Regions from separate parts of the Terasakiella sp. SH-1 genome, predicted to be linked through region 2. Evidence: predicted binding sites of a transcription regulator. Region 2 holds the regulator's gene; the other holds the start of a gene.
The links. Region 2 encodes LexA, which represses DNA repair genes until DNA is damaged. Its sites were predicted from a motif close to ATGTTCTANTTTGGTTC; they were not measured.

Region 1: a site for LexA is predicted at 7,046-7,062, ahead of recA (recombinase RecA). Genes of this name have one in related genera too.

The regions. Positions count from the first base shown of each region.
Region 1 is NZ_CP038255.1:2,292,374-2,305,081, forward strand. It holds gene E4K71_RS10555 (MoxR family ATPase) at 1-225, opposite strand, end outside; gene E4K71_RS10560 (MFS transporter) at 292-1,500, opposite strand; gene E4K71_RS10565 (helix-turn-helix transcriptional regulator) at 1,573-2,409, shown strand; gene E4K71_RS10570 (NnrU family protein) at 2,406-2,981, opposite strand; gene alaS (alanine--tRNA ligase) at 3,007-5,643, opposite strand; gene recA (recombinase RecA) at 5,856-6,926, opposite strand; gene E4K71_RS10585 (hypothetical protein) at 7,097-7,282, opposite strand; gene E4K71_RS10590 (PAS domain-containing sensor histidine kinase) at 7,357-9,849, opposite strand; gene flhB (flagellar biosynthesis protein FlhB) at 9,849-10,916, opposite strand; gene E4K71_RS10600 (flagellar biosynthetic protein FliR) at 10,935-11,696, opposite strand; gene fliQ (flagellar biosynthesis protein FliQ) at 11,709-11,975, opposite strand; gene fliE (flagellar hook-basal body complex protein FliE) at 11,985-12,302, opposite strand; gene flgC (flagellar basal body rod protein FlgC) at 12,326-12,708, opposite strand, start outside.
Region 2 is NZ_CP038255.1:1,404,967-1,417,674, forward strand. It holds gene trpE (anthranilate synthase component I) at 1-1,260, shown strand, start outside; gene E4K71_RS06595 (heavy metal-associated domain-containing protein) at 1,331-1,534, opposite strand; gene E4K71_RS06600 (divergent polysaccharide deacetylase family protein) at 1,545-2,696, opposite strand; gene cueR (Cu(I)-responsive transcriptional regulator) at 2,776-3,186, opposite strand; gene E4K71_RS06610 (heavy metal translocating P-type ATPase) at 3,183-5,297, opposite strand; gene E4K71_RS06615 (aminodeoxychorismate/anthranilate synthase component II) at 5,477-6,055, shown strand; gene trpD (anthranilate phosphoribosyltransferase) at 6,060-7,079, shown strand; gene trpC (indole-3-glycerol phosphate synthase TrpC) at 7,085-7,876, shown strand; gene moaC (cyclic pyranopterin monophosphate synthase MoaC) at 7,891-8,370, shown strand; gene glp (gephyrin-like molybdotransferase Glp) at 8,367-9,587, shown strand; gene lexA (transcriptional repressor LexA) at 9,672-10,388, shown strand; gene E4K71_RS06645 (ComEC/Rec2 family competence protein) at 10,404-12,479, opposite strand; gene gltX (glutamate--tRNA ligase) at 12,563-12,708, shown strand, end outside.

The DNA.
Region 1 (12,708 bases), 890 kb from region 2:
CACCGCATCATATTCGTACAAGCCTTGCTGGGCCTTGGTGGTGGATTTCACATGCCATTCAATCAAGGGCGTGTTCAGGGCCTTGGCAATTTCATGGGCCAGAACGGTTTTCCCCGTGCCCGGCTCGCCCTTCACCAAAAGCGGACGTTCCAGATTGATCGCGGCATTCACCGCAACGCGAAGATCATCAGTGGCGACATAATTGTCTGTGCCTGTAAAGCTCATATCATAAACCTGTTAGCTAATCGAACGATTTGCCCTAAGGTAAGGGGCAAACCATGGATGATCAAGTTATTCTGCACCCTGTTCAACAGTTTGACGAGAACGCCAGCAAACTTCCCGGCCCTCTTCAGGCACCAACGGGACAAAGCGCGACAGGATCAAAGACATAAAGGCAAGCCCTGCCCCCGTGATAAAGACCGCAGCCGGGGAAATCAGCCATAACACACCATAAGCCGCAGGCAGCACCACCGCCGCAATATGATTAATGGTAAAAGACACCCCAGCGGTCGGCGCAATATCACGCGGGTCAGCAATTTTCTGAAAATAGGTCTTCATCGCAATCGCCATAGAGAAAAACAAATGATCCAGAATATATAACGCCACGGCCACCCATGGGTCCTGCACAATGGCATAACCAAGGAACACAATAACCAAGCCGATATATTCCACGGTTAAGGAACGACGTTCCCCCCATTTGCCAATCAGTTTACCGATTTGTGGGGCTAAAACCATATTCAGCGCCCCATTGACCAAAAACATGGCAGAGATCGCAGCAGCATCAAACCCAAACTTTTCCACCATCAAGAAGCCCGCAAACACCACAAAGATTTGACGGCGTGCCCCACTGAGGAACTGCAAGGCATAATAGAGCCAATAGCGTTTGCGCAGGATGATCTTTTTATGTTGTTCGACCTTTTCAGGAAAACGGGGAAAAGCCATCCAGCAATAAAGCGCCAACAACACAGTCGCCCCTCCGCCAATGACATAGACAATTTCCATAGACAGGTTCATCACATCCAGACACAACCAGCCTACACCAAAAGCCACAAGTGCCCCGAAAGAACCAATCGCACGCACCCGTCCCATGTTATAGGCAGCTGTTTCCTTATCAAACCATTGCAGTTGTAAAGACTGGTTCACCGTTTCAAAATAATGAAAACCAATCGACATCAAAACAGTGGTTACATAAAGCTCGAGAGCAGACGGGAAATACCCGGTTATGGCCGTCCCAATCCCTAAAATAAGCAACGATAGGATTGCCAAAGTCTGTTCGCGCATCAAAAGCAGTACAAACACCACGGCAAAAGCCATAAAGCCGGGAATTTCACGCAAGGACTGGAGAATACCGATCTCCACACCAGTAAAATTAGCGCGTTCAATCGTGAAATTATTCAGCAAAGCCTGCCAAATCCCAAAAGCCAACGGCATGGCGGCGCCCATGACAAACAACAGGATTTCAGGTCGTTTCCATTTTGTTTCTTGAGATATAGAGGGCATGGGGAACTTCCTCAAAGATTTAAAAGACCAGGAAACTTTAAACCTTTCAAAAAATGTCATATATACACATATATGACAAAACATAGCTTAAAAGAGACATCCCCTTCGACATTTCAGTCTGTGATCGGCAATGACGGCATTGAAATCACCCAGCTGGAAGATATCCCGCGTGACATCACCTTACGCCAGGGCGTGCGCAAAAGCGGGCTACGATCGCCTTTTCATTCCCATGACTGGGGGCAATTGCTTTATGCCTCCAACGGGGTCATGCAGGTCATGGCCGAAGAACGCATCTGGGTCATCCCACCACAACGCGCTGTGTGGATCCCGCCCCAAGTCATCCATGCCATCAAGGTGATCCATACTGTAACCATGCGCAATGTCTATGTCGCGCCTCATGCCCTTCATGACTTGCCAAGCCACTGTCAGGTCATGGTCATTACCCCCCTATTGCGCGAACTGATTGCCACGGCAGTGACCTTCCCGGCCCTTTATGACCAAACCGGTGCGCAAGGGCGTCTTGCCCATGTACTACTGGATTGTCTGACTGCGGCACCGCTTAGTCCGCTCCACCTCCCTGTTCCCAGTGAAGGGCCGATCAAAACCATTGCTGATTACCTGAAAGACAATCCTGCAGATGAAACCACGCTGGATCAATGGGCTGAACATCTGGGAACAACCAGCCGTACATTAGCGCGTAATTTCAAAAAACAAACAGATATGACTTTTGGACAATGGCGCCAGCAAGCTCGTTTATTAGAGGCTTTGGGCAGGCTGGCAAACAAACAACCCATTGCCCATATCGCACAGGATTTGGGCTATTCCTCACAAAGTGCCTTTAGCGCCATGTTTAAAAAAGCACTGGGAGCAACACCGGGAGCCTATTTTACAGATGCCTCAGGCTCTTAATGCTGTTTGGTCGACAGGTCGATCCCTGAAACATATTCATGACCTAAAACCGCAGCAATAAATACGCAGAACCCCACTGTCACAACAATGGCACCTTTATGGGGCAGTTCCTTTGCCGGTGGCGTAAACGCCCCATCACGTTTATTCAACAAGAAAATCGTTGCAACAGACCAAAGCGAAAGCCCACCAAAAAGCAAAACACCGCGCACATCCCCATTCATCAATACATGGGCTACAGACCAAAGGGTAAACCCTGTCAGTTGAGGGTGGCGGATGGTACGTTTGAAATTGCTTTTGATTTTTGCCGCAGCCATCAACACAAAGCCAAGCAAGATCATAATCAGGCAGGGAACAGCCACAATGGCGTAAATATCATAAAGCGGCTGCGCTGGCCCAATTGAACGCCAGCCCAACACCATAAGACCAACGGAAGCCAAAACGACCAGAGCAAACAGCCCCTTATAAGGCATTTCACCAAATCGTTCTGCCAGACGGGCACGCAAATCAGGCGCAGCGACAGGAACCATATGCGCCCCTGCCCAGATCACCAGACCGAGAATAAGAAATTCCATCTGCCCTGTCCTTTATCGTCTGAGATTAACCCGCAATGGCTGCTTCAATCGCAGACAAGGCTTCCTCTGCCTTGGAACCATCAGGGCCACCGGCCTGAGCCATATCCGGGCGACCACCGCCGCCTTTCCCACCCAGGGCCTGAGAACCGACACGCACCAAATCAACCGCATTAAATTGATCTTTCACATCATCGGTGGACCCAACCACGATGGAAGCTTTGCCGTCATTCACAGAAATAGCCGCACAAACGCCACTGCCGATTTGATTTTTCATCTCATCAACCATGGACTTCAGCTCTTTACCCGGAATGCCATCCAACACTTTACCGAGATATTTGATGCCGTTGACATCCTTGACTTCAGATGTTGCAGCCCCGCCCCCTGTTGCGAGTTTTTTGCGCAGATCAGAAATTTCACGTTCCATTTTCTTGCGCTCATCCAGCAGGCTTTCTACACGACCCGCCACTTTGGCAGGTGTGGTCTTCAACAAAGCAGCTGTTTCATTAAGGCGTTCTTCCTGTTCTGCCAGATACGCCACCGCAGCTGAGCCCGTCAGCGCTTCAATCCGGCGCACACCAGCCGCTACAGCGCCTTCATTCAAAACCTTGAACAAGCCAATATCACCTGTGCGTTTCACATGCGTACCACCACACAGCTCAACAGAGAAGTTTTTACCATTTTCATCGCCCATGGACACCACACGCACTTCATCGCCATATTTCTCCCCAAAGAGCGCCATAGCCCCTTGTTCAATGGCTTCATCCGGGGTCATCAAGCGCGTGACCACTTCGGTATTGGCACGCACTTGTGCGTTAACCTTGGCTTCGACAGCCGCAATTTCATCTGTGCTCAGCGCCTTATTATGGGCAATATCAAAACGCAGACGCTCTTCTGCGACCAAGGAACCTTTCTGCGTCACATGATCACCCAGCTCCTGTTGCAGGGCTTTATGTAACAAGTGTGTGGCAGAGTGGTTAGAGCGCACAGCCGAACGGCGCGTATGATCCACTTCGGCAGACACATCGGCCCCGACAGAAATCACGCCCCCCTTCACCTTACCGATATGAAGGTAAAGTGAATGGATGCGTTTTTGTGTATCAGAAACTTCCACTTCGGCAATATCACCAACTTTTAAAAGGCCGCAGTCACCTTCCTGACCACCACTTTCGGCATAAAACGGCGTCTGGTTCAACAAAACAGTAACTTCGGTCCCCGGCTGGGCACGATCAACTTCTTTGCCGTCTACCACGATAGAAACAATCTGGCCTTCTGCAATTTCTGTATCATAGCCCAGGAAGTCCGTCGCCCCGACTTTTTCTTTTAAGTCAAACCACAGGGCTTCATCGGCTTGTCCTCCAGAACCCGCCCAGTTTTTACGTGCCTCTTCACGCTGTTTTTCCATGGCTGTTTCAAAGCCTGGCATATCAACGGCAATCCCTTTGGATTTCAACGCATCCTGTGTCAAATCAACCGGGAAGCCATAGGTATCATAAAGTTTAAAGGCCACATCTCCCTTAAGCTCATCGCCTTCACCCAATTCTTTGGTTTCCGCATCCAGTAGGCTCAAACCACGATCCAGCAGTTTCTTAAAGCGGGCTTCTTCCAGTTCCAGCGTTTCAGTGATCAAGGCTTCGGCGCGCACCAGTTCCGGGAAGGCTTGCCCCATCAGGCCGGTCAATGTCGGCACCAGTTTGTGCAACAATGGGTCTTTCGCTCCAATGATATGGGCATGGCGCATGGCACGACGCATGATACGGCGAAGCACATAACCACGCCCCTCATTAGAGGGCAAAACGCCATCGGCCAGCAAGAAAGCAGAAGAACGCAAATGGTCGGCAATGACGCGGTGCGATGTATTAAAATCACCATCCGGGTCTGTTGAAGATTTATCGGCAGAAGCCTCAATTAATTTGCGCAGAAGGTCGACATTATAGTTATCATGCGTGCCCTGCAAAACAGCTGCAATACGCTCCAGCCCCATGCCCGTATCAATAGACGGCTTGGGCAGGTTCAAACGTTCATCAGCGGTTTGTTCATATTGCATGAAGACAAGGTTCCAAATCTCGATGAAACGGTCCCCGTCTTCTTCCGGACTCCCCGGAGGGCCACCCCAGATATGATCGCCATGATCAAAGAAAATCTCAGAACAAGGACCACAAGGACCGGTATCGCCCATGGCCCAAAAGTTATCAGAAGTTGGAATACGAATGATTTTATCGTCAGACAAACCTGCGATTTTTTTCCACAGGTCAAATGCTTCATCATCTTCATGATAAACCGTAACCAGCAGCTTGTCTTTAGGTAGACCAAATTCCTTGGTGATCAGGTTCCAGGCCAGTTCAATGGCATTATCCTTGAAATAATCCCCAAAAGAGAAGTTGCCGAGCATTTCAAAGAACGTATGGTGACGTGCGGTAAAACCAACATTTTCCAAATCATTATGCTTGCCACCGGCACGCACACATTTTTGCGACGTGGTTGCGCGGGAATAATCGCGTTTTTCCACCCCGGTGAAGACGTTTTTAAACTGCACCATCCCCGCGTTGGTAAACATCAGGGTTGGGTCGTTTCTGGGCACCAGCGGAGAAGAGTCAATAATCTCGTGACCGTTTTTACCGAAATAATCTAGAAACGTTTTACGAATATCGTTCGCACTTTGCATGGGTCTTCACTTTTAGTGGTTATCATGAATTCGAGAGGCTTGGTTTTACCGCGCTGTAAAGGGGCTGTCTAGTTTTTCAATCCTCTACAGGCGGAAAAGGCCAAAACCTTGGCTTACACATAGACAAGCCCCCGGTTGAAACGGGGGCTTGCATAAAACCATTGATGAATTTAGAACCGGATTCCCTTATTTCACGGGACTGGTTTTAAAATTTAATCATCGCCATCTGAGCTTTTTTCCCCAGTTGTCATGGCTTCTGAAATCAACCCGGCATTTTGGCGAATGGCCGTTTCAATCTCATTGGTCATTTCCGGGTTATCACGCAAAAACTGCTTGGCATTCTCACGCCCCTGCCCCACACGGGTGGAATTATAAGAGAACCAGGAACCAGACTTTTCAACAATCCCGGCCTTGACCCCCAGGTCAAGGATTTCACCCATCTTGGAAATCCCTTCCCCATACATAATGTCAAATTCGATGGTGCGGAACGGCGGTGCCATCTTGTTTTTAACAACCTTCACCCGCGTCTGGTTCCCAACAACTTCATCACGATCCTTGATCTGACCAATGCGGCGAATCTCCATACGGATAGAAGAATAGAATTTCAGTGCGTTACCACCTGTCGTGGTTTCCGGGTTGCCAAACATCACACCGATTTTCATCCGGATCTGGTTGATGAAGATGACCAGACAGTTGGAACGCGATACCGAAGACGTCAGCTTCCGCAGGGCCTGTGACATCAAACGTGCCTGAAGCCCCACATGGGTATCGCCCATCTCGCCTTCCAGTTCTGCACGCGGGACAAGCGCGGCCACACTATCAATAATCAACACATCAACGGCCCCAGAACGCACCAGCGTATCGGTAATTTCCAATGCCTGTTCCCCGGCATCAGGCTGGGAGATCAACAACTCGTCAACATTACAGCCAAGCTTTTGTGCATAAACTGGATCCAAAGCGTGTTCAGCATCGACAAACGCACAGGTGCCGCCATTTTTCTGAGCTTCCGCCACAATATGCAGCGCCAGAGTTGTTTTACCGGAACTTTCAGGACCATAAACTTCAATGATGCGGCCCTTAGGCACGCCACCGATGCCCAGCCCGATATCAAGGCCGAGTGAGCCTGTTGAAACAACTTCTGTTTCCACCGCGTTTTCACGCTGGCCCAGTTTCATAATGGAGCCTTTGCCAAAAGATCGCTCGATCTGGGCAACTGCTGCTTCCAATGCTTTATTTTTATCCATGGTATCCTTATCCACGAGCTTAAGTGCGGTCTGAGACATATCTGTACTCCCTTATTCCACAAGTAACAGGGCCGTTGCAATTGATTTAAATGTACACTAAATGTTCTCATCCGCAAGAACATTTGAGAACACACTGTTTTCAAACAACTTTTCAGATAATGTTCTCCCTAAGTTCTACGCGAATCGGAAATCATGAAGAACAAACTGGATTACAGTTTATCAATTTGCTTAAACTCAATCCCACTAATTTTACCCAGTGTTGAAGCATAGTGCGCTTCGGCTTTTTGAGTAAATTTGTTTTTTGCTTCATCTTCACTTTGAGCTGTAACTTTAAGACCAACCTTCTTAATAGTCTTTGCAAAAGTGAGGTTTGCTTGAATTTGATATTGTGTCATAGCTTTAAACTCCAAGTTATTGGAGCGCACAATATCCAATTTATTTTTTCTTGTCATTTACACATAGGGGTAAATTAAAGCTCCCCTAATACATCTTTTACCTTAAAGGCGAGGTCTTTCAGCTTAAACGGTTTGGGTAGGAAGTGAAGCGTCGGATCATTTTCGATCCCTTCCGGGATGACATCTTCGGCATAACCGGACATGAAGATCACCTTGATTTTAGGGAAACGTTCATGCACGAGTTCCACCAAATCCGGCCCCTTCATCCCCGGCATCACCACATCGGTAATAACCAGATCAATTTGATGACCTTTGGATTTAACAATTTCCCAAGCCAAATCACCACTGGCCGCTTCCAACACTTCATAGCCCTTGGCACTCAATGCACGTGCACCAAACAGGCGAACCGGGTCTTCATCTTCCACCAACAAAATTGTTGCTGTTCCCGTTAAGTCCGCATGGTCAAACAAGTCCGGTTGCTGCTTGGTTTCTTTGGGGATAATGACCTCTTCCTCAATAGCCGGGAAGAAAATGGAAAAAGTCGTGCCTTGCCCCACCACACTATCAACAAAAATATAGCCATCGGTTTGGCGCACAATACCATAAACTGTTGAAAGGCCAAGTCCGGTTCCCTTATCCACATCCTTGGTCGTAAAGAAGGGTTCAAAAATTTTCGTCAGGTTTTCCGGGGGAATACCACAACCGATATCGGTGACTTCAATACAAACATATTGCCCCGGTGGCATAGTGTCATGGCCCTGTTCAATCGGTTCTTCAATGTTGGCATTAGAGGTACGGATCATCACCTCTCCCTCGCCATCCATGGCATGACCTGCATTCACAGCCAGGTTAACCACCACCTGTCCCAACTGCCCGGTATCCACCCGAATTTGCTTTAAGTCACGGCCATTTTCGATCCGTAATCGAACCGTTTCCCCCAAAGAACGATTAAGCATGGAGGACAGGTCGGAAATCACCTCCGATATATCCACAATTTCCGGGCGCAAAGTTTGCTTGCGCGAAAAGGCCAAAAGCTGACGGACCAAATCCGTCGCTCGATTACCACTTTGATAAATTTGCTGGAGTTCCTGATGATCCGGATCACCCTTGGGATGACGTTCCAAGAGGATTTCACAAAAGCCCGTCAAGGCAGTCAACACGTTATTGAAATCATGGGCAATCCCGCCGGCCAACTGACCAACCGCCTGCATTTTCTGGGCTTGAGAAAACTGGAGTTCCAAATCACGTTTTTCTGTTGCATCAATAAAATGTAAGACCAAACCATTGATTTCTCCGGTTTCATCTTCCATATGGCCGGCAAAAACACTCACGGTTAGCAAGCGCCCCTTAGCCGTCTGCATCTGCACATCAAAACGCACAGCCGCAATGGTTCCCATGGCAACTTTACCCAGCTGACGGGTCGCGTCTTCATGATAATCAGCCTTAATCTGATCAAACAGCGCACGCCCGACAATCGCATCCTGATGACGTCCCAGCATTTTCAGGAAAGCCCGGTTGCAGTCCGTTACATTGCGTTCCATATCCAAAACGGCGATACCGATCGGAGCTTCATTAAACAACCAACGCACCCGTGGGTCGTAGCCCAAAGCCGCTTTCTTGGATGCGGTTTGCTCCACCCGTTTAGGAGCAATTTCCCCACATTCAATCCCTTGGCGCAAAACGACACAACGATTGTGAACAAAACGCCCCTGTTCATCATAAAGTTCCGTCTGACGCACCAATACGCCAAAAGGCTTGCCATCAGCCCCCTTCAACGTCATGGTTCCTTTGGTACCATCATCCAGTTCAACGACGAAATCTGCCAAGCCAAAACCACTGGCCCGCACCATTTCCGGTGAAACGCCCAGCCAGTCACCCAAGGTCTGGTTTACAAAACGAAAACGCCCCTGCTGATCTGAGCTGAAAAAGCCGATGGGCAAGTTATCGACAAAATCAAACATCTGGCGAAATTCTGTATTTTGGGCATTCTCCATCTCACGTCGGGCAGAAATATCGCGCACCAACCATAAAGAAAACCCAACAGGCTTCCCCAGCGGAGCCACAGAAATCCGACGCCATTCCCGCATGCCATTGGCAAGGCGGATCGGAACTTCACTATGATCGCCAATGCCATTGCGCGCATTGGCTTGTAAGCGATTAAATTCTTCAATCGCCCAGTCCCCATCCAGCAAATCCAGAATGCCCGCCAGTTCTACCTTTCCCGGCATCAAGGGGAGCAAACGTTTAAATCCCGGATTGGCATAAACTGTGGAACCATCACGTGCTGTAATCAGGCGAGCCTCGGGTAAAACATCAATGGCTTGGCGCAACAAATCCCCAAAAGCCCCTGCATTCCCCGCAGACCCGATTGCCCAGCCCAGTAGGCTGAGCCCCATCATCGAACAAACCAGAGGGACATATGTCCATAAGACATTGAAGTGGAATAAAAAATGATTCCCCGCAGCAATCAACAACAAAGCCCAGGCCAACAGTCCCCATGTCACAGGCTGGCGCACAAGCCTTTTGAAACGGCGCTTTACACGCGTGGACATGTTTAAGGGTTTCATCAGTTCATCTGCCCTTTAAGACGCATGACATAACCAATAACTTCAGCCACAGCGGCATAATGTTCTGCCGGAATTTCTTGATCTATTTCCACACTGGCATAAAGGGCACGTGCCAGTGGTGGGTTTTCAACAATCGGCACTTCATTTTCTTCGGCAATTTCACGAATACGAAACGCAAGATTATCCATCCCCTTTGCCACCAGCCTGGGAGCTGTCATCATTTCCTGTTTATATTCCAACGCGCAGGCATAATGGGTCGGGTTGGTCACAACGACATCAGCCGTGGGGACGGCTGTCATCATACGCTGGCGGGCACGCTCCATACGGAGCTGACGGATTTTTGCCTTGATCTGCGGATCGCCCTCAGACTGTTTATGTTCATCCTTAACTTCCTGCTTAGTCATTCTCATTTGCTTCATAAAACTGTAACGCTGATAAGAATAGTCAATCGCTGCAATTACAGTCATCAAGGCGGTCACGGTAATCAAAAGATAAATAGATACGTCATACATAACTTCCAAAATTTGGAACATGTCATAAGAAGGCAAAATTTCCACATTGGTATAAACCGGCAAAACGACAAGAAATGCCGCAGCCCCAACCAGTGTCATTTTAAAAATTGTTTTGACCATTTCCATAAGGGATTTGGCTGAAGCAATTTTCTTAATACCTTTTTTAACGGAAATATTCGACAGTTTTGGCTGTAATTTCTTTGGGGCCCAGATCAAACCTGTCTGGAAAACACCAGATACCATTGCTGTAATCAAAAAGGCAAACAACAAAGGTAAAACCCTGATCCCCATATCTTGGACAAGCTGTTCAAACAAAACGACAATACTATTTTGGTCCAAACGAATTTGATAGCCGTCAGCCCAGTAAAAAATAATCGGTTCAACAACGCTTTGTGCAAAATACGGCCCTAGAAAAAGGACAAAGAGCGCAGCAGAAAAGAAAGTCGCCCAGCTTTTAATCTCTTGCGACTGTGTTACCTGACCTTCTTCCCGCGCCTTGGAAAGTTTTTTGTCGGTTGGTTCTTCCGTTTTCGACGCGTCGTCTTCTTCTGCCATCTTTTCCCCTTCTGACCCTTATGGCTCCAAGAAACGAATAAGGCCCTTCTGATAGTAGGTTAAGAATACCATCATAATACCTGAAACCGTAAACATTAGCATCAGCACAGAGAACATAATTTGCGCGGGCATCGCTACAAAGTAAATCTGAAACTGTGGGTTCAAACGGCTGATCAGCCCCATTGCCAACTGGAATCCAAAAGATAAAAGCAAAAAGGGAGCTGCCAGCTGCACACCAATTTTAAACGCATCAGCCACTGTGCGTGCCACAAATTGCGTAAAATCTCCAATCGGCGGCATTTTTCCTGGCTCAAACAAGGAATAACTATCCACAATCGCTGTTAACATCAAGTGATGCATATCAGTTACAAACAAAACCACCAACGCCAAATTAACAAAAAACGTGGAAATAATGGACCCTTGGGACTGTGACACCGCATCAAAAGAAAAGGCGTTGGACAAGGAAGAGACAAAAGCCACGATTGTCCCCAGCACCTGCATGGCACTCAGCATAATCGCCATCAACATGCCAAAGAAAAATCCAACCAGAATTTCCCCTCCAATCAAAATCATCAATTCAAGAGGATGAATGGGAAAGGGTGGAAAATTTGCAGAAACAATTGGAACAAGAACAAAAGCCAGCATCAAGGCCAGCAACAAACGGATACGTGTGGAGACAAATTGAGCACTGACCCCTGGCATGACAAACAAAGCCCCACTCATACGGGCAAAGATCAAGCCAAAATGAAAAATATTGAAGGTGAAAATATCACTGAGCATCGCACCAGCCCGCTACCCAAGGGCAATGATCTTATCAAAGATCGACTCACCAAACACCAGCATATGGTTGATCATAAAGGGCAACATGATCACAAGAGCAACAAAGATCACCAAAATTTTCGGCACAAACACCAACGTCATTTCCTGAATAGAGGTCAGCGCCTGAAACAAGGCAATCAATAGACCAATGACCAAGCCCGCAATCAGGACCGGGCCACTGACCACCAAAATTACCCAAAAAGCCTCGCGACCAATTTCAATTACACCGATATCATTCATGAAAACCGCCTAGATCGGCATTTTAATGATTTCTTGATAAGCCTGAATGACCTTATCACGCACGGTTGTCACCGCCTGTAACGTCACTTCGGCTTCTGCGACCGCTGTCACCACCTCGTTGACATCCGCCTGACCGGCTGCGGCTTTCAAAGACATACGTTCAGATTTATAACCAATATCAACAGCTTCCTGCACCGCCTGCTTCAACAGGTCGGAAAAGTCATCCTGAGAGACTTCTTTCGCATTATCGAAAGTCGGTAGCTTGTTAATTTCCTGACTTTGCTTGGCATAAGCGGCGGCCGCAGATGCGATCATTGAATCAGCCATATCCGTGTTCCTTCCTTATGCGATTATCGCAAAATCCCAATACTTGTTTGCAGCATTTTCTTCGTCGCCTTCACCGTGTTAACGTTGGCTTCATAAGAACGCTGCGCTTCACGCATATCCATCATCTCGATCATAGTATTGACGTTGGGGCGTAAAACATATCCATCTTTATCTGCTGCCGGGTGGGCAGGGTCAAAAAACTTCTTAAAATTTGCCGTACTATCTTCTTTGACTTTATGGACACGCACCGTATGGGCGTCAATATTTTTATCCAATTCATTGCGAAAGAGGATTTTTTTACGACGATAAGGGTTTTCCCCCGGCTTAGTTGGCAAGGAGTCGGCGTTGGCCACGTTTTCCGCAATCACACGCAAGCGTGCACCCTGAACTTTCATTCCGGCGGTGG
Region 2 (12,708 bases):
CTGGACCGTCAGGCTTTTGAGTCTTGTGATAAACCATCACTGGATAGTTTGCGCAGCCTGATTGATGAAAGTTCAATTGAGCTGCCAGATCACCTGCCGCCCATGGCAGCTGGTCTTGTCGGTTATATGGGATATGATACGGTTCGCTTGATGGAAAAACTGCCTGATAGCAATCCAGACCCGCTGGGGGTGCCTGATGGTGTCTTTATGCGTCCAACCATTATTGCGGCCTTTGATAATATTGAAGATGTGGTGACGATTGTTACCCCCGTGCGTGCTGTTGCAGGGGTGAGTGCCAAGGATGCTTATGATGCGGCCTTGGACCGTCTTCAGGCAATCGTTGATGATCTGCAACAAAGTTTGCGTGTGAATCGCAATCTGGATGATGATATCGGGGAATTGCCAGAACCTGTTTCCAATATGACACGTGAAGACTTCCATAATATGGTGCATAAGGCACAGGATTATATTCTGGCAGGGGACATTTTTCAGGCGGTCTTATCGCAACGTTTCACCCTGCCCTTTGAACTCCCTCATTTTGCCTTATACCGTTCCCTTCGTCGTTTGAATCCATCGCCGTTTTTGTTCTTCCTGAATTTTGGCGAGTTTACTTTGGTGGGCTCCAGCCCGGAAATTTTGGTGCGCCAGCGTGAAGGCGAAGTGACTATTCGCCCGATTGCAGGGACACGTAAACGGGGCAAGGATGCAGCTGAAGATCAGGCATTGAAAGAAGACCTGTTGTCTGACCCTAAAGAGCTGGCCGAACATCTCATGTTGCTGGATTTAGGGCGTAACGATGTTGGGCGTGTCGCTAAGATCGGCACGGTGAAAGTCACCGATCAGATGATTGTTGAGCTTTATTCCCATGTCATGCATATCGTTTCCAATGTCGTTGGTGAACTGGATACAGATCGTTTTGATAACATGGATGCTCTGATTGGGGGCTTCCCAGCCGGTACGGTTTCAGGGGCACCAAAGGTCCGCGCCATGGAAATTATTGATGAGCTGGAACCTGAGCGCCGCAGCTTCTACGCAGGCTGTATTGGTTATTTTGGGGCCAATGGTGATATGGATACGGCGATTGCCCTGCGTACAGCCTTGTTGAAAGATGGCAAGATGTATGTGCAGGCAGGTGGTGGTGTCGTCGCTGATAGTAGCCCAGAAGGTGAGTATCAGGAAAGCATCAATAAGGCGCGTGCACTTATTCGTGCGGCAGAAGAAGCATATAAGTTTGCTTCTGATGAAAAATCATCGAACTAGAGCGTGTCGCGCTCTAATCCATTCGTTTTTTAAGGAAGGCCCCATGCGTTTGTATGGGGCCTTTTCTTTTTTAACCTTCCCCAATAAAATCAAAGCCAGCATCTTCAATTGCCTCTTTGATGGCTGCAACGTCATCAAGGCCATTGATTGTTACTTTTTTGCTATCCAGCTCCACATTGATTTCTGCGGAGTCTTTAACTGATTTAAGGGCATCTTTTACAGCTTGGGCGCAGTGACCACAGGTCATGCCATCGACGATATAGGTATTGGGCATTTGCTTTTCCTTAACTTAATCCTTGGTTTTTAAGAACGATTTGTGAAATGGGAACAAGGCTGAAACCCTTTGCTTCAGCAAGGGGAAGCCATTCTCTCAAGGCTTCAATGGTGCCATCGCGTGGATGACCGATGCCAACGGCAAAGCCTGTTTTCCGTGAGACTTTTTCTAATAAGTTTAATTGCTTGAGCACAGCAGATTTTTCGTTCACGTTATCCAGAAACACATTACGCTCAGCAAAAGGAACGCCTTCTTGACTTGCCATCCGTGCACCAACCGATTTTGAATTGGTACGTGAATCCAGAAACAGCATTTCTCTATTTCGAAGTTCAGCCATAAGGGCTTTCATGACAGTGCGGTTTGTTGTGGCCCGGCTACCCATATGGTTGTTGACACCAACATAGCCATCAAAGCGTTCCAGGTTCCAATGAATGCGATCCAGTAAATCTTCACGGGCCAATCGCCCATGCAGGTGGTTGGGGCCTGCATTGACGTTTTTATTCAGTGGTTCCATGGGAAGGTGGAGTAATAATTCGTGACCACGACGACGGGCATAAGAAGTTTGACTGTGCAGGTTCTTTGAATATGGGATAAAGGCCATGGTCATGGGACCTGGCAATTTGAGTGTTTGTTCCGTGCGCCGTTTATCCAAACCCAAGTCATCAATGACCACGGCAATCATGGGCTTGTTTTGTAGCGGGGCGACTTTCAGTGCATATTTCATCCAGCGAGGCTGTTCAGCCGTTCGCGAAGGTGCGGTTCTGGTTGCCTTTGGAATGACTTTTGGTGTGTAAATATCCTGAGGAAGCGCCTCTTCATAAAAGGCTGTGTTTTTGGGTGCTGTCGGTTTGGTGGAAAGATCGACATGGGCGACACGTGGGCTTGGGGCAGCTGTTGATGGTGCTGTTGAATATTGTGGCCCAAGGGTTACGGGCCTTTTCTTGGGCGTTAATTCAACAATGGTTGTGTCGATTTCAATTTCACTATCTGTCAGCATTAAGGGGGCATCGGGCATGCGGATCATGCCGATGGGCTGGGTGTGTTCCTTGTACCAGGCCAAGGCTTCCTGGTTGGCAGCTGGTGGCTTTTCTTTGGGAAGAAGTTTGTCTTTGTAATAAAATCCACCATAGGCCAAAGCGCCGACGATGAGTACCGTGCTCATCAGCGTATAGTTTAGGCCCTTTTTGCGGGACTTTGTCCTGCTTTTAGCGCTTTTCTTCTTTTTCCTGTTGTTGCGTTTCTTAGTCGGCGCAGCCACAGTTATCTTCCTTTGCAAAGCTGTTGAGGATTGGGCAATCCGGGCGATCGTCACCTTGGCAACAATCGACCAGATTTTTCAAGGTATGGCGAATACCTTCCAGTTCCTTGATACGGGCCTCGACTTCGTCGATATGGCGTTGGGCCAGTTCTCGTACATCACGTGATGCCCGGTTCTTATCTTTCCATAACGCCAAAAGGTTACCAACGTCTTTAAGAGGGAACCCCATTTTACGTGCACTTTGGATAAAACGCAAAATTTCAACATCTTGATCACTATAATCACGATAGCCATTTTCTGCGCGTGCAGGCTCTGGCATAAGATTGATACTCTCGTAATAGCGAATGGTTTTGGCTGTTACGCCTGTAAGTTTTGAAACCTTGCTGATGTTCATGGCTTCCACCGTTTTAATAATAAAGAATTCGTGACGACACTAACGCTGCTGAGTGCCATCGCAGCCCCTGCAATGACTGGATTGAGCAAGCCAAAAGCAGCAGCAGGTAAGGCGATGATGTTATAGATAAAGGCCCAGAACAGGTTTTGTTGGATCTTGCGATAAGTGGCCTTTGAAATATCAATGGCTTGGGGGACAAGCATGGGGTCAGCTCGCATTAGGGTGACGCCTGCGCTGTGGATGGCAACATCTGACCCTGTTGCCATGGCAAAGCTGACATCAGCGCAGGCCAGTGCCGGGGCATCATTGACGCCATCACCAACCATGGCAACCAGATTTCCATGTTTTTTGATCTCAATCACTTTGTTGGCTTTTTCGTTGGGAAGGACATTGGCAAAAACTGTTTCGATACCGATCTTTTTTGCCAGCCGTTCAGCGGTTTTTTGATGGTCCCCGCTTAGCATGATTGACTTTATATTATTTTTTTTCAATAGGATAATTGAATCACTTGAAGTTTTTCTTAAAGTATCTTCAAGGGCAAAAATCGTTAGGATTTGCTGTTTGTTTTCCAGCCAGATAACGGTTTTACCTTGTTGTTCAAGCTGGTTGGCAGCTTGTTCAAAAGCGCCTAAGGGGTGGTTCATATGTTTCCGGTTGCCTAGGCGATATTCCATACCTTCGATTGTTCCCAAGATGCCCTGTCCGGCAATGGCTTTAAAATAGATGACTTCTTTGGGGGTATCGGTTGGGAAAGCTTTGGCAAGGGGGTGTTCGCTGCCCTGTTGCAGACTGGCGGCAATCTCGTAGTAATCGCGTCCGACTTGCTCGACAATCTGGGGGCGGCCTTCAGTAAGGGTGCCTGTCTTGTCGAAAATGATGGTTTGGACTTTATTGGCAATTTCCAGGGCCTGGGCATCTTTGATTAAAATGCCGTGTTTGGCCCCCACCCCGGTTCCGGCCATGATGGCAGTGGGGGTGGCAAGTCCTAAAGCGCAGGGGCATGCGATGACCAAAACGGTGACCGCATTGATGATGGCAAGCTCAACAGGTGCATCTGCAACCATCCAGCCAGTAAAGGTGATAAGGGAAACCAGGCAGACGATGGGGACAAAGATGGATGCGATTTTATCGGCCAGTTTTTGGACGGGAGCTTTGCTAGCTTGGGCACCTTGTATCATTTCGATGATTTTGGCGAGCATGGTTTCTTCGCCAATCTTGGTGGTTTTTACCAGCAAAAGGCCAGAGCCATTGAGTGAGCCACCTGTGACAGGGCTGTCGATTGATTTTGCAACGGGCAGGCTTTCACCGGTCAGCATGGATTCATCAACTTCGCTTTCGCCATTAATGATAATACCGTCAACAGGGATGTTTTCACCGGGTTTCACCACGATGGTGTCATTGAGCTGTACGTCGTTGAGGCTAACGCTAACATGCTTGCCATCGACCAGTTTGCGTGCTGTTTCTGGGCGCAGCTTTATAAGGGCGCGAATGGCTTGGGTGACACCGTGTTTGGCCCGGTTTTCCAGCCATTTTCCCAGTAGGACAAGGCTTGTGACTGCTGCGGCGGCTTCAAAGTAAAGTTCGGGCTGTTGTTCGGATGTGCCAAACAGAAGGTAAAGGCTGAGGCCAAAGGCAGCACTCGTGCCAAGACATACCAGTACATCCATGTTTCCACTCATGGCTCTGATCGCACCCATGGCAGAAGGCAAGAAACGGTAATAGGCAACGATTTGTACAGGCAGGGCGAGGAATAATTGGATGTAGCCATTTAAATGGAATTGTCCGCCAAAGGGCATGGCAAGCATCGGGGCAACCAAGGGAGCGGTAAGAAGAAGGCAGACTATAAGGGTGGAACGTTCAAATGTATTGCCTGTTTCTGCTTCTTTACCCTTTTGATCTGTTATGGGGTGGGCACCAAAGCCAGCTTTTTCAATTTTGGCAATGATGTCGCTTTGTTCGGCGTCGTTGTCATTTACTTGAACGGTTGCTTGTTCTGTAGCTAGGTTGACGCTGGCCTCTGAAACGCCGTCCATGCGGTTGAGGACTTTTTCAATCCGTGCAGAACAGGCTGCACAGCTCATGCCTGTGATTTGTAGTTTGTACGTCGTCATGGGTTTAACCTTCTATCTTACTGTAATGTTATATGGGGTTTCCAGTAAGGGCAAGGTCAAGTGTAAAAATTGCAGCTTGACCTTAGGGTAACGAGCTTGCATTCTCTCGTTTCTGGGCGATTTTGAGTCGCCTTTTATAATTAAATAATCACTTTCAAAGTGTGAAGTAAGTTATTGAAATGTTTTTGTTAATTGATAATTATGACAGCTTTACATACAACCTTGTTCACTATTTTGGTGAATTGGGGGCTGATATTGAGGTTCGTCGTAACGATGTGTTAACGGCTGATGAAGCCATGGAAATGGCACCGCAGGGAATTATTTTATCCCCCGGCCCATGTGACCCTGATCAGGCTGGAATTTGTCTGGAGCTGATTGAAAAGGCAGCGGGCAAGCTGCCGATCTTTGGTGTGTGTTTGGGGCATCAGTCCATCGGTCAGGCTTTTGGGGGGCAGATTGTACGCGCCCCACAACCGATGCATGGCAAGATCAGCCCGATCACCCATACCAATCAAGGTGTGTTTGCTGATATCCCCTCCCCGCTGGAGGTAACGCGGTATCACTCTTTGACGATTGATCCGGCGTCCTTGCCCGATTGTCTAGAAGTGACTTCTCAGACAGAAGATGGGGTGATTATGGGGGTGCAGCATAAAGAATTCCCAATTCACGGGGTGCAGTTCCATCCGGAAAGTATTGCTTCCGAACATGGGCATCAGCTTTTGAAAAATTTCCTTACACTTGCTAAACAACAGGGATAAGCCAATGAGCGACGCAATGAAACCCACAATCGCCAAAGTGGCCGATGGTCAAAGCTTAAGTCAGGAAGAAGCAAAAGCGGCCTTTGACCTTATCATGACGGGCGAAGCCACACAGGCCCAAATCGGGGCGTTTTTGATGGCTTTGCGTGTGCGTGGGGAAACGGTCGAAGAAATTACCGCTGCGGCCACCACTATGCGCGAACAGATGAATAAGGTTTCGGCCCCTGCTGATGCGATTGATATTGTCGGCACGGGTGGAGATGCCAAGGGGAGCTTGAATATTTCTACCGCAACAGCCCTTGTGGTCGCTGGTTGTGGTATTCCGGTGGCAAAGCATGGCAATAAGGCGCTGTCATCAAAATCCGGTGCGGCAGATGTGTTGTCTTGTTTAGGGGTGAATATGCAAGCCGGTATTCCGACAGTGGAAACGGCAATTGCAGAGGCCGGGATCGGTTTTATGATGGCGCCGTTGTATCATTCCGCCATGCGTTTTGTTGGTGGCCCGCGTGTGGAGATGGGCACACGTACTGTTTTTAACCTGTTGGGACCAATTTCAAACCCGGCTGGTGTGAAGCGCCAAATGACGGGTGTCTTTGCCAAACAATGGGTACGCCCGCTGGCCGAAGTGCTGGGTCGTTTGGGAAGTGAAAAGGTTTGGGTTGTTCATGGTTCTGATGGGATGGATGAACTGACAACAACAGGTCCGTCTTATGTGGCGGAATATGCCAATGGTGCTGTGCGTGAATTTGAAATTGATCCGCAAGACCTCGGTCTACCTCTAGCCCAGGAAGAGGACTTAAAAGGCGGCGATGGTGATTATAACGCAGCGGCCATTCATCGCTTGCTTGATGGGGAAGCCGGGGCTTATCGCGATGTGGTTTTGCTTAATGCAGCTGCTTCTTTGATGGTGGCAGATAAGGTTTCTGATATGAAGGCTGGGATGGACATGGCGGCCCAGTCCATTGATAGCGGCAAGGCCAAAGAGGTTCTCGCCAAGCTGGTTGAGATTACGAATAAGGGATAAGGCGTGTGAGTGATATTCTTGCTAAAATTTGTGACGACAAGCGTGAGCATGTTGCCGATTGTAAAAAACGTCAGGACATCAGCTTGTTAGAGGTTGCTGCCAAAGAGGCTTCTGCCCCGCGTGGGTTTATTGCAGCATTGAAGTCCCGTGTACGGGCAAAGCAATATGGTTTGATTGCCGAAATTAAAAAGGCATCACCTTCCAAAGGCTTGATCCGGCCGGATTTTGACCCCGTCAGTATCGCCAAAGCTTATGAGGCTGGTGGGGCAGCTTGTATGTCTGTGCTGACCGATGTGCCTTATTTCCAAGGCGCTGATGAATATCTGGTTGTCGCACGTCAAGCCGTAAACTTACCTGTATTGCGCAAAGATTTCATGGTGGACCCTTATCAGGTGGTCGAAGCCCGTGCCTTGGGGGCGGATTGTATCCTGATTATTATGGCAGCTCTTGATGATACGCTGGCTGCTGAATTGGAAGCCGCTGCCCTTTCTTATGGTATGGATTGTTTGATTGAGGTCCATGATGAAGAAGAGATGGAGCGTGCGCTTAAGCTGAAATCCCAGCTTATCGGGGTGAATAACCGTAACCTGAAAACCATGGAAATCAGTCTGACAACGACGGAACGTTTGTCCACAATGGTGCCTGATGATCGTCTCTTGGTATGCGAAAGTGGAATATTCACGCCGGAAGATTTGGCTAGAATGTCAAAAGTCAATGCCAACTGTTTTTTGGTTGGTGAATCATTGATGCGCCAAGATAATGTGGAAGAGGCAACCAAAGCCCTCTTAACCAAATAAGGAAGTGAGGACCCATGGGGGAGAATTTCACCCATATTGATCAAGACGGTAATGCCGTAATGGTCGATGTATCTGAAAAAGATATTACGGAACGTGTGGCAACGGCAAAAGGCAGTGTCATTATGCTGCCTGAAACGCTTGCAAAGATCATGGACGGAACCATGAAGAAAGGTGATGTGCTTTCTGTGGCCCAGCTTGCCGGGATCATGGGGGCGAAAAAGACCCCGGACCTTATTCCCCTTTGTCATCCGCTGGCACTAACCTCTGTAAAAGTTGAACTCACCTGTGATCCTGAGCGCAATGCAGTGGATGTGGAAGGGACGTGTAAGCTTAAGGGTCGAACCGGGGTCGAAATGGAAGCGCTTTCTGCCGTCTCCATCGCGTGCTTGACGGTTTACGATATGTGTAAGGCCATTGATAAAGGCATGACGATTACAGATGTGCGTCTGACCTATAAGGATGGTGGCAAATCAGGAAAGTTTGAAGCCTCATGAGTTTATTGCCTTTAGAAGATGCACTGGCAAAGGTTGATGGTGGGATTGCCCCCCTGCCCGCTGAACAAATTTCTGTGGCCGAAGCGGTGGGGCGTGTGTTGGCTGAAGATGTCGCAGCACGTTTAACCCAACCCCCTTCTGCTGTATCGTCTATGGATGGCTATGCGGTTTGTTCTTCTGATCTGCAAACGCAGCCCCGGACATTAACGCGTGTGGGGGAATCCCAAGCTGGTGGTCCATTTGAAGGAACCTTGCAATCAGGTCAGTGTGTGCGGATCTTTACCGGTGCGCCTTTGCCTGCGGGTGCTGATGCTGTGATCATGCAGGAAGATACGGACGTTGATGGCGATCAGGTCACTTTTAAGGAAGTAGCCTTTGACGGCAAGTTTGTGCGTCGTGCCGGGCTGGATTTTTCTAAAGGTGATGTTCTCGTTAAGGCCGGTCAGTTGTTAACGGCGCGTGATATTGGCTTGCTGTGCGCGATGAATGTGCCATGGGTGAAGGTCTATCGCAAACCACGTGTTGCTATTTTGGCAACAGGTGACGAGTTGGTTATGCCGGGCGAAGCGGTGCGTGAAAGCCAGATCATTAGCTCAAACTCTTTGATGGTTGCTGCGATGGTAACAGCCATGGGCGGTGTGCCGATCAATCTTGGTATTGCCGGGGATACAGAAGAATCCTTGCGAGCAACGCTGGCTGGGCTGAATGGTGCTGACATTTTGATTACATCCGGTGGGGTGTCTGTCGGTGAATATGATTTGGTGCGCAATGTGCTGGGCGAAGAGGGACTGGATATTGATTTTTGGCGTATTGCGATCAAGCCGGGCAAGCCTTTCATGTTTGGTAAAATCGGTGAGATACCAGCTATGGGATTGCCGGGGAACCCGGTTTCAGCCTATGTGACAGCTTTTATTTTCCTGCGTGCAGCTTTGAAAAAGATGCAAGGATTGCCCTTTGAACAGGATAAGCCGATGAAGGCTCTGCTTGGTGCAGGTGTTCCGGTCAATGGCATTCGTCAGGAATATATGCGCGCCGTTTTCTCCCATGATGACCAAGGGCGTCTTGTCGCCACACCCTATGACAAGCAGGATAGTTCCATGCTGGGGAATTTGGCCCATTGTGAAGGCTTTATTATTCGCCCAGTCAATGGGGAGGCACTTCAAGCCGGAAGCGAAACGGACGTTATTTACGTGAATGATAGCCTGTTATCTGTTTAAGTTTTGTTCTTGACCTGCTTGAGGAACTAAAGTAGAACATAATGAGTGTTTTACTTTTGTTCCTTTTTTCTTGGGGGTGGCGCGATGCTGACGAAAAAACAATATGACTTGTTGCTGTTTTTGGAAAAGCGCCTGAAAGAAACCGGTGTATCCCCCTCTTATGACGAAATGAAAGAAGCGCTGGAACTTAAATCAAAGTCAGGTATTCATCGTTTAATTACGGGGCTGGAAGAACGTGGCTTTATTCGCCGTCTGCCCCATCGTGCCCGTGCGGTAGAAGTTTTGCGTGTGCCGGAAAATAAAGACCAGCTCGATGCGCCACTGGTGTCCGATAGCCATAAGATTGCAGACCTTGATGATGCCCGTAATCAAGTGGGAAGTATGGGGAATAATACCGACGTTCTTCCCGACTCAGAAGCTGTGGAACTACCAATGGTTGGCAAAATTGCAGCTGGGACACCTATTGAAGCCTTGCAGGATAATTCCAATCATGTAGACGTACCAGCCAGCCTGTTAGGGCTTGGGAGCCATTATGCGCTGGAAGTGGAAGGGGATTCTATGATTGAGGCCGGTATTAATAATGGTGATACCGTTATTATTCAAAAATGTAATACTGCGGCAAATGGTGAAATTGTTGTGGCCTTGGTGGATCAGGAAGAAGCAACCTTAAAGACCTTGCGCCGCAAAGGCGGTAATGTTGAATTAGAACCAGCTAATGTGGCTTATGAAACGCGTGTCCTCTCGCCTGAGCGTGTGAAGGTGCAAGGGCGCTTGGTCGGTTTGATCCGGAAATATCACTGACGCAAAAATGGTGTGCTATTTGCCGTAAACCGTCCAGGGACGTTGGCCGCGTTGGTCTTTTACGGAAACGATATGAATATCGTTTTCATCCACATAAACCGCATGAGCCCCTTTTGTATTCAGGTCATGGGCATCAATCAAGCTATCTGGCCCAACGCAGGATGTCGGGCTGGTGAGTGGTGTAATTAACAGATTAGCCTGTAGGCAGTCTTCTTCAAGTGCCATGGCCTGTTTGTTAAAAACAATTCTTTTTCCGGTTTTGTGGGTGAAGCTACATCCTTGTTGATCACAGGCAAGTTTTTGATCAAAACTTTGCAGGGGTTGTCCTTCTTCACCCCAGCGTCTGACCCAATTATCACGTACATAGGAGCTATGGCGTAACTGTGACATCGCGATGGTGTTGTTGTTTTGATTATATAAAGCACTGAGTTTTCCATCCGGTAAAATCAGGATATCTGGTTTGGGTGTTGTGAGGCTGAGGATCAGGGCAAGAGAGATCAAGCCTGCTCCGCTATAGCGCCAGTTGCTTCGAATAAAACAGATCATCAGCCCGCCCAGGGTCATGATAATTAAGCTGCTGGTCGGAATGGCGGGAATAGAAACTTGGGCATAAGGTAGTGCTGCTGTTGTTTTTGCCACCCATAACAAAGCGTCAATCCCCCACCCCATGATTTTGAAGGCGTAACTTTCCAGTCCGAAGGGCATCAAGGCTAAGGAAAGTAAGCCCAAAGGCATAATCCAGAAAACGGTGAGTGGAATTGCCAGCAGGTTTGCACCAATTCCCCATAATGTAATCCGGTTAAAATGATAGGCGGCAAAAGGCATGGTGGCACATGAGGCAATGAGGCTGGAATTCAAAATCTCACGGACATAGCGGATGGAGGCATGTCTATCATAATCAATGCGCCGATTTTCATAAAAAGCAACAAGGGCAATTACGGCCGCAAAGGAAAGCTGGAAACTGGCACCCAACAGGCTTTCTGGAAAGAACATAAGGATAACGATAGCCGCCCAGGCAACTGTTCTGAGTGAAATGGCCTTTCGATCCAGCAAGACGCCTGTCAGGACAATGGTACACATAATAAAGGCACGAATAGTGGGAACGCTGGCTCCGGTCAGTAGTGTAAAGAATAAAGCCCCGAAAATTGCTCCGAAAGCGGCCCATTTTTTGATGGGATAGCGAAGGGCAAGATACGGGATATGGGCCAATGTAAAACGAATAACAAAAAAGACGATGGTGCTGACCAAGCCAATATGAAGCCCTGAAATTGCCAGAAGGTGGGCCAATCCAGCTGCGCGTACCGCTTCGTGGGTTTCTTCATCAATGACTTGTTTGTTGCCGGTCAAAAAGGCAATCGCCAGACTTTCCACAACCTTATGATCATCATCAAAGGCTGATTGGATGCGTACTTGTATGAGGGAGCGGAGTTCGTCAAACAGATGTAAGAATGACGGTTGATTTTTTTCAATGATTTCAATGCCGCCGTAACTGAAACCGATGGCTCCAATTTGTTGAAAATAGGCATGTCGTTGAAAGTCAAAGCCGCCGGGACTTGAAGGGGCTGGTGGTGGTTTGAGCATGGCACGGGCTTTTACCCATTGCCCAACCTTAACTTGGCTTTTAGTTGTATTTACATGTAATCGTAGCCGTGTTGGGACGTGATTGGCGCGCAAGCGTGAAATCTGTAAGTTATCTAAAGTAAGCTTGATCCCTTTGGCACTGGGGGATGCCTTAACGATTCGCCCTTGAATTCCTGCGGGACCAAAGCTGTATGGCAGGATATTTGTGGCGACATAATAGGTGCGCAATTGTGCGCAAGAAAAACCTGCGAATACTATGGTGACTATTAAGCTACTTAAAAATACTATGTAATAATGACGTAAATAATACGTGGTCACACCACTTATAGCTAGGCAAGTTAAACCCATCCAAACAGGTATTTCTGTGGTCATACCAAAATAAAATGCAATGCCTGCGGCAAGTAGAACTGGAATCCACAGGAAAAAATGATCTTTTTCTTGCAATGCGAAATTACTAATATGCATTGAAAAATAAAGGCTTAATGATTTATGTCGTTTTTTTGACAACATTTTTTGCAAACCAACTAATGCATCTCACTTTTTTATATGGTACACATCCGCCCAATTAAAGAAACAACAAAGATATTGACTACATGAGTGTCGTAACACGATTTGCACCTTCGCCTACTGGCTACCTCCATATTGGGGGGGCACGTACAGCCTTGTTTAACTGGCTTTTTGCCCGTCATCATAATGGTAAGTTCCTGCTTCGTATTGAAGATACGGATCGCGAACGTTC